DNA from 3 places in the Thalassotalea piscium genome. Region 3 is predicted to be linked to each of the others. Evidence: riboswitches for the same ligand, from Rfam matches in the RefSeq annotation. Region 3 holds a riboswitch; each other region holds the start of a gene.
The links. Region 3 has a riboswitch for cyclic di-GMP ahead of QUD79_RS06985 (DUF3718 domain-containing protein). Riboswitches for the same ligand answer to the same signal wherever they lie in the genome.
Positions count from the first base shown of each region.

Region 1: it holds a riboswitch for cyclic di-GMP, as region 3 does, so the genes downstream of both, QUD79_RS16755 (GGDEF domain-containing protein) here and QUD79_RS06985 (DUF3718 domain-containing protein) in region 3, are expected to answer to the same signal.
Region 2: it holds a riboswitch for cyclic di-GMP, as region 3 does, so the genes downstream of both, QUD79_RS09825 (DUF3718 domain-containing protein) here and QUD79_RS06985 (DUF3718 domain-containing protein) in region 3, are expected to answer to the same signal.

Region 1 covers NZ_AP027362.1:3,759,584-3,763,871, forward strand. Annotated here, with positions in the region: gene QUD79_RS16745 (hypothetical protein) at 1-252, opposite strand, end outside; gene QUD79_RS16750 (tetratricopeptide repeat protein) at 259-2,112, opposite strand; cyclic di-GMP riboswitch class I at 2,314-2,396, shown strand; gene QUD79_RS16755 (GGDEF domain-containing protein) at 2,657-3,670, shown strand; gene QUD79_RS16760 (2-thiouracil desulfurase family protein) at 3,679-4,131, opposite strand; gene QUD79_RS16765 (hypothetical protein) at 4,134-4,288, opposite strand, start outside.
Region 2 covers NZ_AP027362.1:2,256,623-2,260,910, reverse strand. Annotated here, with positions in the region: gene QUD79_RS09835 (class I SAM-dependent methyltransferase) at 1-468, shown strand, start outside; gene QUD79_RS09830 (patatin-like phospholipase family protein) at 469-1,623, opposite strand; cyclic di-GMP riboswitch class I at 1,837-1,920, shown strand; gene QUD79_RS09825 (DUF3718 domain-containing protein) at 2,015-2,368, shown strand; gene QUD79_RS09820 (c-type cytochrome) at 2,682-3,368, shown strand; gene QUD79_RS09815 (cytochrome-c peroxidase) at 3,375-4,288, shown strand, end outside.
Region 3 covers NZ_AP027362.1:1,609,060-1,613,347, reverse strand. Annotated here, with positions in the region: gene QUD79_RS06995 (CoA transferase subunit A) at 1-273, shown strand, start outside; gene QUD79_RS06990 (3-oxoacid CoA-transferase subunit B) at 301-957, shown strand; cyclic di-GMP riboswitch class I at 1,442-1,528, shown strand; gene QUD79_RS06985 (DUF3718 domain-containing protein) at 1,589-1,948, shown strand; gene rnd (ribonuclease D) at 2,055-3,197, opposite strand; gene rluB (23S rRNA pseudouridine(2605) synthase RluB) at 3,329-4,192, opposite strand; gene scpB (SMC-Scp complex subunit ScpB) at 4,254-4,288, opposite strand, start outside.

The DNA of each region.
Region 1 (4,288 bases), 1.8 Mb from region 3:
TGGAGTTAAGTAAACAACAAATTCATTATCATCGCTCAACTCTTTTGCCATTTTATTAAAACGAAACTTAATAAACTCCTCGTTCTTTTTTGCCATTAGCGCTAGTGTATCAATTAGCACCTGGCTTTCTTTTTTACTATCTAAAGAAGCGCGTTTGAGTGCGGTTATATCTCTTTGAAGCCCTTCAGCTCGAAAGTAAAAATAAATACTTACTGTGATAAAAATGGCTAATAACCCAAGAACAAAAATCATAAAAGTCTACTTCTTAAAGGTGGTATGTTCTGATCGTGTTGACTCACTTAATCTAGATAAAAAGATATAAGGATCTATATCCTGAATACTAGGCGTTTCAAATGCGTAGCTAATTTTAACTGAAAAATCACCCAAATTAGCAAAAAATCGTTTATTGATTGCGTTAGCAATTAAATTTAACTTTTTTTGTAAGCTTTGTTTATTTTGATGAGGAGATAAAAACAAGTATTCGCCCTCACTAATTAACCCAACAGTATCAAACTCAGCAACATATTCATTAATTAAAGTCGCAATAGTTTTCGCTACTTCTGCCACTGTTCTTTTATTAAACCGAAAGGTAAGTTCTTCCCAGTTACATATAGATAAATAGCCAACAGATAAGGTATATTCAAACTTTCGTGCTTTTTTATAATTCAACTGATAAAGCACCTTGGTTTGAGAAGGGGTTGCTATATAGTAGTCTGGCTTTTCTATATCTTCGTAAGCATTAGTTAACCGCTGATTTCGCTGATTTAAATAAAGATAAAACGCAATAATAACAACACTAACTAATAGTGCTAACAGAAAAAAAACTATATTCTTTACTTGTTGATACTTAGCAAAATAAGACTGACGTACGTCTGACTGTTCAGCAACATTCAATGCTATTTCACGATTTTGTAGCTCAAGCACATTACCTGTAAAGCCTTGCGATACAAATAACTGCTGAACATTATGCTTTTCATAATGAGTTATCTGCGTTTTATATACATCAATTGCTTTCTTATAATTACTTTGCGAGACATACATATCAGCTAACAAATCGTAAAGCTCAAGTTGCTCAAAACTTACCTCTACCTTCTGTGATAAACTTGCTGCTTTATTAAGCATTTCATACGATAGTGGTTTATTCTCAAGCTTGTCGTACGCTTTAGCTAATGCAATTAAAGCTGACATATGAGGCGCGCCGAAACTTCTTTCACTTAGCTTAGTTTTAGACGGCAGTAAGAATTGAAGCGCCTCTTCTGGTAAGTTTTGCGCGAGTAAAACTTTTCCTAGCCCTAAGTCTGCAAAAGCTTGACGAATTGGCAGGTTATGTTTTATTGCTTCTTGTTTTGCTTGATAAAAACCACTGTAGGCATCATCTAACCGATTAAGCTTTAAGTTTGTTTCTGCTAAATAATAATAGCTTCTATCTATCGACGCGACTTTACCTGATTCAAACCGTAGTTTTATTGCTTTGTTATATAATGCTTTTGCAGTATCGTAATCTTGTTGATACAGATACGCTAATGCCAATATTTCAATAACTTCAAGGTAGTTATTGAACTGTTCATTATCTGCAAGTAGCGTTTTTATTTCTTGTAATTCTTGATGGGCAGCCAAGTTATTCGCTATTAACGCGTTCGACATAGCACTATAGCTTAAAGCCACTAATAAATACCTTACATTTATTAATTGCCTTGCGATTACCACAGCTTCGTTAGCAAATTCATTTGCTTGGTGAAAACGCCCTTCAAAGTAATGGCTTGCTGTTAACTTCAATAAAAAGTCTATTTTCAAGACATTATTTATGCCCACAATAGCTATACCATCTTGCGCAAACTGCATAGCCTTACCTAGATCACCCTGATTAATTGCGGTATTGGCAAGTAAAATAAATACTTTCGCTGTAGTGTCGGCACTATAAAAGTGTCGCTTTTGCAAAATATTATTAGCCAATTGAACTACATCATCAGCGGGAAGGGCTTCCTTTTCTTTTGCAAACAGTTGTTCAACTTGCTGAATATTTTCACTAATACTATTCTCTTGAGTCCAAGCACGGCAACTAACAGCAATACTCAACAACACCATTACGCAATACAAAGTATGTTGTTTCACTTAACTCCCTCATCTACAGCATGCCAACAGTACTAATTTAATTAATTCTCCCAAAGTAGGGTATAAATTAAATCGAATTAGTATAAGCCTAAAAGTAAAATAATATTATCATGATTAACTTTTAAGCACGACGCGTAAGATAATTATTCTTAAGGTTTACAAGACAAATTAATTCACTATAATGGTTTTTGAGCTACTAAAGCTTGAAAAGGGCAAATCTAGTGAAAATTAGAGACGCAAAGTTACCGGCCTAAAGATTACTCTATGGCAGCGGAACTACCGAATTTAGATATAGTGGGGGCTTATCTGAATACTGTATTCAGTTGTTTGTACCTGCGGTAACTTTTGCGTGCCACCTTTCTTCTACTTGTTCTATTATTTCATTTTAATCTATAGATAATCACTTTTTGTCGTATATTGCCGCTCTTTTAACTCAATCTTTATTTATTTATTGTTTACCTATAGAAGTTTTCGTTTATTTCCTAGAGAATGAGCTAATAATAATATTTTAGTAATGTTATATGTCGTATTTAAAGAGTGAGTTATGAAATACCATGACTCAGTAAAACAGGCCGAACAAAAACTATCGCTCGCAATAAAGCAGTTGCAAGAATGGGGCTTGCCAGCAACTCCAATAAATTATGCGGTAAGTTACGAATTTATTAATGGCCAAAACACTACATTATCCGCACTCATTAATCAGCAGCTTGCACTAGATAAACCGCTTGATAATTTTTTTATGGATGAAATATATCGACAGGTTATTTTAGGCGCTGAACAGTTTCGAGACGAAATAATTACCGATATCGAAAATATTGTTGATCAAGTAAAACAAAGCTGTAGAAAAACCACACACCATGCAGATACCTTTATTAACACTGTAGATAAACATTCTGAACAACTTTGTTCTCAAGATGAGCAACAAATAAAACAGGCACTTGTGGATATAGGGACAGCTTCTAGACAATTTAAATTACAACAAGAAAAGCTCAATCAGCAACTACAAGATTCCAAAAAGCAAACCTTATCACTTAAGAATGAATTGCAGGAAATTCGTAAAGACATTTACTTAGACCCTTTAACTGGCCTATATAATCGTAAAGCACTTAATAAACATATTGCAGGCTGGATTAAAGAGGACCCTAACAAAAGCTTAGCTGCAATAGTAATTAATGTTGATAAGTTACAGCAAGTCACAACAGATTTTGGTCACATAATCAGTGATATTTTATTATCAAAAATTGCCAACAAGGTGATTAGTTATGTAGGTGAAAGCGGATTACCGGTTCGCTCTGGCGGCAACGAATTTACAGTTTTATTGCCAGAAATTGAATGCTCTGTAGCTACCGAAATAGCTGAAAAGATTCGACAAGGTGTAGAGCGGTTAAGGTTTGTTAGTAGTAAAACAGGTAGTCGCTTACCCAAAATGACGATTTCTCTCGCTGTAAGCACCCTAGACTTAAACAAAAACGTTCATAGTGTGCTAAATAAAACTAGCGCCTTAGTAGCCAAAATGCAAAAAAGCTCACAGTATAATCAAATAGCTGTAACATCTTAATATCATAATTACTCAAGCAATCCACTTAATTCATTAATTTGCTGCTCAGAAAACACTTTTATACCATGCGCTTGTAATAACTTCGCCGTTACGCCCATTCCTTCAATTTTTTGGCCAGAAAAAGTCCCATCATAAACACTGTTACTTCCACAGGAAGGGCTAGACTCTTTTAATAGCGCGTAGCGTATCTGATACTTTTTGCATAATAACAACGCCTTATTTGCACCAGAAATAAACTCATTAGTTACATCGATACGCTGTTGAGTAATAATACGACCATCGGTCTGCATTTCTGCAGGCTCCCTCGGTATTGATAGGCCGCCACTAACTTCAGGGCATATACTAATAATTCGACCTTGTTGCTGCCAAACAGCTAGCTTTATATGGTGTTGCCGCTGACAGTTGCCATCATACCGAACTTTTTCACCTAACAAGCAAGCACTCACTAATATTTTATTCATTGCTATTTCATCTTAAGTAATCGTTCGATTTCTTGGTAGAGAGTATGTAAGTTGGTTATCTGGTCCTCACCATAAGCTTCAATCCAAATAGCTTCACAACTAGACTCTAGGCATATTATAAACTCAGCCTGTTGAAATATAAATCGGGCATTCATTC
Region 2 (4,288 bases), 650 kb from region 3:
GCGACAAGCCTTCCTTTTGCTGATGATAGCTTTGATGGTGTGACTATGCTCCATGTCGGAATGAATGTTGCTGATAAACAGGCATTATTTGCGGATGTGTTTCGTTGTTTACGGGAAAATTCGTTATTTTTAATTTATGATGTAATGAAAACTAATAAAGATACAGTCAATTACCCTTTACCTTGGGCTTCAACTAGTGACACTAGCTATTTATCAAGTCTTGATTCATATCAAAGAAAGCTTAAAGCGGTAGGATTTAATGTTGTAGCAATTAACTCTCGTAAAGATTTTGCGCTTGATTACTTTAAGCGACAATCGGGAAAGATAGCAACTAACGGAGTAAAGCCCTTATTAAGTCTACACACTTTAATACAAGATAATGCTAAGCTAAAATTTAGCCATTTAATTGATCAAATTAGCAGTAACGCATTAACACCGATTGAAATTATTGTTAAAAAGCCAGGCTAATTATTTTAAATTAAGAAATTCGCGGATCTGAGTTTCTTGTTCCATGGCATCTTCAAAGCCTAATTTTATTAATCGCTTGCAGTAGTTTTTTTCAAATAATATATAGCTAATTAAACTTGATTCAGAGTCATTGCTTATACCTATACTACGTAATAGTATACGTAGTGAAAGCGGTAGTTCCGCAAAGTGCTCAACAGCCAGGGCGTTAAAATCTTGGCTAGGATTAATGAGCATTGAGTCAATATTTTTTAAGCCTTTGTTTTGGGTTCTAACTTCTTTTGGAATTAATGATACTGTTTTATTAATGCGCTTCATCCTTTCTAAGTCACTTTGAAGAGTGTCAGAAAAAATACCATCGAGTAAATGGCCTGCGATCGTAGCTGTTGTTGGAGGATGTGGATTGTTTTCTTTTGAATGTAGTGGTTCTTGGGGTTGCTCTACACCAACAATAAACAACTTTTCACCGCCAAGGTGAATAGCAGGGCTTAATGGCGAAAGCTGATGAATAGAGCCATCACCATAATGTTCTTTTTTAATTTTTATTGATGGAAAGACTAAGGGTATAGCTGCGGAAGCCATTAAATGCTCAGCACTCAATTGGGTAGGCTTTCCATATCGCTTTTCTCTATACCATGGCGCTATACTTGATTGTGACTGGTAAAAACTAACGGAATCACCACTTGAATAGCTTGAAGCTGTAACAGAAATCCCTTTTAGATAGCCTTTCATAATGTTGACATCAATTCGTCTGAAGTCGATAACTTCATCTAATAAATTTCGTAACGGGGTACTGTTTAATAAACTATGGGCTTTTTTATTAGCATAGTCGGCTTGAAAGTTCGCCAAAGCACCATTAATTAAATGGCCGAAAACGCGTACCGGATCGCTATAATAAATTCTATTGGTACTTAGGTTGTTCCATACCCATTCAAGCTTTTTTATTGCTAGATGAAAGCACGATGCATAACATGCTAATGCAGTACTATTAATTGCGCCAGCTGAAGTTCCGCAAATAATAGGGAAGGGGCTAGCATGATGGCGCGGTACATACTTTGCAATCGCACTTAATACGCCAACTTGATATGCAGCTCTTGCGCCACCACCGGTTAATACTAGGGCATTTTTAGACTGTTGGTAACTTGGTTTAGCAATCATACAACTTAAGTTTATATTCCGATGAGTACGCAAGCTAATTTATCTTCCTGTTTGTGTAACGTTTTGGATAAAAGAGCAATATTTACGTGTATTTTTATATTTATGGCTCAGTGTAATGACTTTTTTATCATTGCTCTAGTGAATTTATCATTAAATAAAAAAGCGTGTGAAATAAATGATTGACTCGTTATTTTTTAAACGTATAATGCGCGCAGCTAGAAACGGCAAGGTGCTTGAAAGAGTGCTACGCAAAACTACCGGTCTAAGGGCAAAGCCTACGACAGCGGAGTTACCTCGGCAAGTAACCACTTCTCTTTTGATGTGGGCACAGGTAAAAATTGTAACCGTTTCTTTTACTATATTTTATAGATTTATTTTAAAGGGTTATTTAATGAAAAACTTACTTGTTGCTACATTTATCGCTGCATTATCTTTAACTACTATCGTAACTGCTCCAAAAGCTTCTGCTTCTAACATTGCACAAACTATGTGCGACTATGTTGCAGCAGACGACAAGCAACGTTTACGTTCTTTCTTAAAAACAAACAAATTAAAAATTCGTTCAGTTTTTAGCGGTGTTCAGTGTAATGGCATGAACTTAGTTGCATTTGCAGCAAACCAAAATGCTAACGACACTGGTGCGATGATTATCAGTAAGTTACCTAAGCAAGTAGTTGCTGAAGTTATTTCTTCAATTACTTCATCTGAATTAACTGCAATTGCAGAAACTCGCGTTAATAGCTAATTTAAAAAAATTATACCAGTTTCATTTATTAAGTGACCAATTTTACCCAGTAGAAATGATCACATAGTTAGTGAGATTGGTATTACAATAAAACGAGCTTTTATAGCTCGTTTTTTTTTGCCCAAAACTTTGTGCTAATTTAATTTTCAACACAGTAATTATTTAAAATTATTTGATTTTATATTTTTTAATATACTTTAATGCCTTATTTATTAGGTTTTTAGCAGAATTCGTCAGCTATTTTTTATAATTCGTCAGCTATTTTACTTTTCTCTCTTTATAGTGGTTACTTCATTTATAGGGTGACTTCTGTATGAATAGCTATATTTTTTCTATTAATAATTCATTAATAAATATTTTGACTGGTAAAAAAAATAACAGGTATAACCGACACTTATCTCTCACTACAATAGTATTTATATTGAGTGCGCTCAGCCAAGTTGCAGTTGCTAATAAAATGCCAGAGTCTTATGGGCAATGTATAGCTTGTCACGGAGATAAAGCGCAAGGTAATGCACAGCTTAATTCACCTTCACTTGCTGGTAAGTCAGCAAGTTATATTACGCGTCAATTACACAATTTTGCTAATGGTCTTCGCGGCTCTCACAATAAAGATACTTTAGGTATGCAAATGGTAGCCATTAGTAAACAACTCAACTTTAACAAGGATGTTCCCGAACTTAGTGCTTATTTAGCGGCGCTACCTGCTATATCACAGGTACAGAATACTACAGGGGATTTAAAAAATGGTAGTCGATACTACCAAGGTAAATGCGGGGCATGTCATGGCGGGCAGGCGCAAGGTAATGAAATAATGAATGCGCCTAAGTTATCTGGCCAGAGTGTCGAGTATTTAAAGCGCCAAATGCTTAATTTTACTCAGGGTATTAGAGGAACTCACCCCGAGGATAAGTTCGGTCGTCAAATGGCGATGATGGCTAAAACAACGTCGGGCCAAGAACTTGAAGATATTTTGCATTATATTGCTAATCAAGAGTAGGTACTTATGAAGGTCATTAAAAGTCTAGTTATTGTTTTTACTATTCATGTATTACTGGCTAATAATGTTGTTAGTGCAAAGCAATGGCAGGGTGAAAATAATAACACCCTTAGCAAAAGTGAGTTTACTTTAGCCAAGCATTGCCCGCCGAGCTTTGAGTTAACCCCGCAAGGTGTATGTCGCTTGTTAACGCAATACCAATTCTATACCTCGGTTCAAAATAAAGGGTTAGGTGGCACCCAAACAAATTTACCGCCCCATAGAGATGGCTTTACTCCTGCACAAATTGATTTAGGAAGGTATTTGTTTTTTGATCCTGCACTGTCAAAAGATGGTTCTATTTCATGTGCTAGTTGTCATCAACCTGACAAAGGTTTTAGTGATAATTTAGATAGAAGCATTGGCATTACGGGCGAAAAAATAGCTCGCTCGGCCCCTACTTTATGGAACGTAGCTTTTGTCGACAAATTCTTTTGGGATGCTAGAGCTAAAAGTTTAGAAGAACAAGCCTTAGGGCCGCTTTATGACCCGCTTGAAATGGGTAATACTCCTGAAAAACTACTTGCTACAATTAGGTCAACGCCAACCTATGTGAAGCTGTTTGCACAAGCATATCCTGACATGCAAGAAATAGGACTTGAGCAAATCTATACCTCGCTAACTGCATTTCAAACATCATTAATCTCATTAAATAGCCGTTATGATCGCTATGCGCATGGTTATCATCAAGCACTAACTAAAGATGAAATTGCTGGTTTGAACGTATTTCGCTCGTTTGTTGCTCGGTGCGCCGAATGTCATCAACCGCCATTATTTACGAATAATGAAATTGCGGTTATAGGTAGTCCTGAACCAGAAGGTCGTAAATTAGATATAGGGGCAGAAAAAACCTATAACGCACCTAAATTAAAAGGGGCATT
Region 3 (4,288 bases):
TACATTCTTGAAGAAGCTATCAAAGGTGATTTTGCCATTGTTAAAGCTTGGAAAGCTGATAGGTACGGTAATTTAGTATTTAGAAAAACAGCTCGTAACTTCAACCCTCTTGCTGCAACTGCTGGAAAAATTACAGTAGTAGAAGTTGAGGAAATAGTTGAACCTGGCGAATTAGATCCTGATCATATCCATACTCCTGGAATCTATGTTGATCGTTTAATTCAAGGCACTTTTGAGAAACGAATTGAGCAGCGCACAATTCGCCAAAAGTAAATACCTAGAGTCTGTAAGGAGTTAATAATGGCTTTATCAAGAGAGCAATTGGCACAGCGTGTCGCACAAGAATTACAAGATGGTTACTACGTAAACTTAGGAATAGGCATTCCGACCTTAGTGGCAAATTACGTACCTAAAGGTATGGAAGTTATGTTGCAATCAGAAAACGGTTTATTAGGCATGGGACAATTTCCCACAGAAGAAGAAATAGACGCAGATCTCATTAATGCAGGTAAGCAAACTGTTACTATGGCAACAGGCGCTTCAATATTTGACTCTGCAGAGTCTTTTGCAATGATCCGTGGTGGACATGTTGACTTAACCGTATTAGGTGCTTTTGAAGTTGATGTTAATGGTAATATTGCCTCATATATGATCCCTGGCAAGTTAATTAAAGGCATGGGCGGCGCAATGGATTTAGTTGCCGGCGCAGATAATATTATCGTAACCATGACACATGCATCAAAACACGGTGAATCTAAACTATTAAAACACTGTACGTTACCTTTAACTGGTAAAGGGTGTATAAAACGAGTACTTACTGATCTTGCGTTCATTGAAATTAAAGGCGGTAAATTTCATTTACTTGAACGTGCTCCCGGTGTAACGGTTGAAGAAATCGTTAAACTTACTGCGGGTGAGCTTGTCATTCCTGAGAATGTACCCGAAATGCAGTTTTAAACTAGTGCGTGTTGATCTTTGCTGTACATTTTTGCAGCGATTTATTTGGTGTTTATACAAGGCTGAACTTATGTAGTGGGGTTGTTCCCCATAAATAAGTGAAAACGCCGTAGAAAAGCCAAAGAAGCGCTGTCCTACGGATACGTTTAAACATGATTTATTTTTTGTTCTAGCTCATTTATGTAGAATAACTACACTTTACTCGCTACGCCTCAATTAAATCATGTTTAATTCGTACAAAATTCGTACTCGAAAGTTCAACACGCCCTATAGACTTTGTAAGATATTCTTAATAAATAAGGGCTTTACTGCCCTTTTTTATTACCATTTGATTGCAGATATGTGTACATTTAGTCAAATTAAACACTTAGAGTTAACTTAATAACTATAAAAATCAATAAACTACAAAATAACAAGTCCTTCAAAGCAAATAATAGTAGCATTAAATTTGCAATTAGCTTAGCCATTCGCGATACTAAAGTAGACAAAGAAAAGGCAAAACACGCGAAAACGTGTTACGCAAAACCACCGGTCTAAGGGTTCGATAACCTATGACAGCGGAGTTACCGAGTTAATAGGTACATCCTGTGGTTTTTTCTTTTATTAACTCATGAATTAAAAGGTTATTAAAATGAAAAAATTATTACTAGTTTCTACTATCACTGCTTTAACATTAACGTCTGTTGTATCTGTACCTCAGGCACAAGCTGCTAACATCGCCCAAAGCGTATGTGAATATGTAGCTGCTGACGACAAGAGACGCATGCGTTCTTTTTTAAAGACGAATAAATTAAAAATTCGTAATATTTTTGATGGTATTCAGTGTAATGGGAAAAACTTGTTAGAATTTGCCGCATCAGCGGGTTCTATCGATACAGGCTCAATGATAATTAGCAAATTACCAAAGAGTGTTGTGTCTGATAACCTAGCGCTTATTCAGACTGGATCGCAACCATTGATAGACGCAGCTAACGAACGCGTTAGCAGCTAATTTTATTAGCTAGTGGACATTCGTAATAATGTTTTACAGTTAATAATTCTTCTGTCATTTAAAAAAGCCAGTTAATACTGGCTTTTTTTTCCACTTCAATTTTTTCTTAGCTAACAAACTCAGCTTTTGCAAACGCTAAAAGTTGTTCACCAAATAGGCTCTTTCGCCAATTACGTAAAAGATCTACCTGTTCAATATTAATTAACTCACCTGGCAAGTTAAAGTGCCAAGTCAAAAATTGATTTATTTGTTTTTTTGAGGCTAAGTTTTCAATTGCAATTTCATTCGCTTTTGCTATTTCTGCGATAAAATTCTTTACTTTTTTGTACGTTTGCTTATAACCAGGATATTCATCTAAACGGCTAAGTGGCTCTGGGTATTCATCTTCGCTCATTTTATTTGCAAAATTTAAAACGGCTAACATTGCTTTGCCTTTATGGCGCACATCTAAAAGCTCTACTCCTTCAATACTTCCCATAACCTCTATGCTTTTAGGATTGACTTTAGCAAGACCAAATAACGTATGATCCTTGGCAATAAAACCAATAGGCATATCTCTTTTTTGAGCTTGCTCAAACCGCCAAATAACGAGCTGCTTTAGCAAATTTAGCTGTTTAGCATTTAATCGCCAACTCATTTTTATATTGCGATAGAGTTGGCTAGCATCCGTTGGCGTATATTTTCGCTCGATCATCATCTGAGTTTCTTGCTTTACCGCTTCAAACCAAGGTGTTAATTGCAGCTGTGATTTAAGTGTAGGATAAAGTTGATATAAGTAATCGACATCAGCTTGTGCGTAAACAATTTGGCTATCAGACAATGGCCGTTTAAGCCAATCGGTTCTAGAATCTGATTTATCTAATGAAACACCTAAAAAGTGCTCTACCATGGCAGCGTAACCTATTGATAAACCATACCCTAAGAATGACATCATTATCTGGCTATCAATTAAGTTTTTCGGACGACAATTAGCATGAGTTAAGAAAACTTCTAAATCTTCGGAGCAAGCATGAACCACTTTTTCTATTGATTCATCTGCTATTAATGCCCAAAAAGGCGACAGGTCATCAACCGCCAATGGATCTATTAATGCAAGGTATTCTCCGTTACAAACTTGTAGTAACCCTAATTTTGGATAAAAAGTTCGAGTCCTGACAAATTCTGTATCAATCATTAAAGCGTCAGAACTTTTTAAATGATGACATAACTCCACTAAATCATTTTGTTCATTAATGTATTTCTTTTGCACTAAGTTTCCTACTGCGTTGTCATGCCAAATGCTAGCGGCTCAAAAAAGTCATCGTTTATCTGCACATACGGCATATTTCATTTTATAAGTAAGCACTTTATTGATACTTATGTTCTTTACCGAAACTTCGTTTAACTTCGGCGTCTGCGAGTAGATTGCTGATGTCTGGTTTGATGTTTTTTAACTGAACGACGAATGCGACGACTTTTGGCGTTATCCATTACTTTTTCATCAACTTTAACTTTGCTTTGTACTTCTGGTGGTAACCCCACCAATTGTCGATAATAATTAACTTCTTTTAATGAAAGCTCTGTCCAACCGCCAGAAGGTAATTGGCGTTTCATTTCCATATCGCCATAACGTACACGGATCAATCGACTTACTTGCACCTCTTGGCTTTCCCATAAGCGACGTACCTCTCGATTTCGTCCTTCCGACAGCACTACATGAAACCAATGATTACGGCCTTCACCACCACGGTAAGTTATTTTTTGAAAGCGCGCTGGGCCATCTTCCAATTTTACGCCTGCTCTTAAGCGTTGTAGCATGGCCTCGTTAACTTCACCAAACACTCTCACCGCATATTCACGCTCAACTTTTCGTGAAGGATGCATTAAACGATTAGCAAGTTCACCATCGGTAGTAAAAAGCAACATACCTGAAGTATTAATATCTAAACGACCAACAGCGATCCAACGACTTGAATCAAGTTTTGGTAGACGGTCAAATACTGTCGGCCGACCCTCAGGGTCTTTACGCGTACACATTTCACCCTCTGGCTTGTTGTACATTAGCACCCGACAAATTTCATCGTCTTTGGCTTGTAAGCTAACAGAATGGCCATCGATTTTAATTTGTTCGCTACCTTCTACACGATCACCTAAGTAAGCAACTTTACCATTAACACTTACACGGCCTGCGCTAATTATCGTTTCCATTTCGCGGCGCGAACCTTTGCCCGCACGGGCTAATACTTTTTGCAATTTTTCAGACATGAATTATAACTCTCTTACGTCAGTAACATCATAGCTTAAGCTATTATACCAATTGGACTATTTATTTATTCCGCTTAGTGCTTGTTTCTGTCTCTC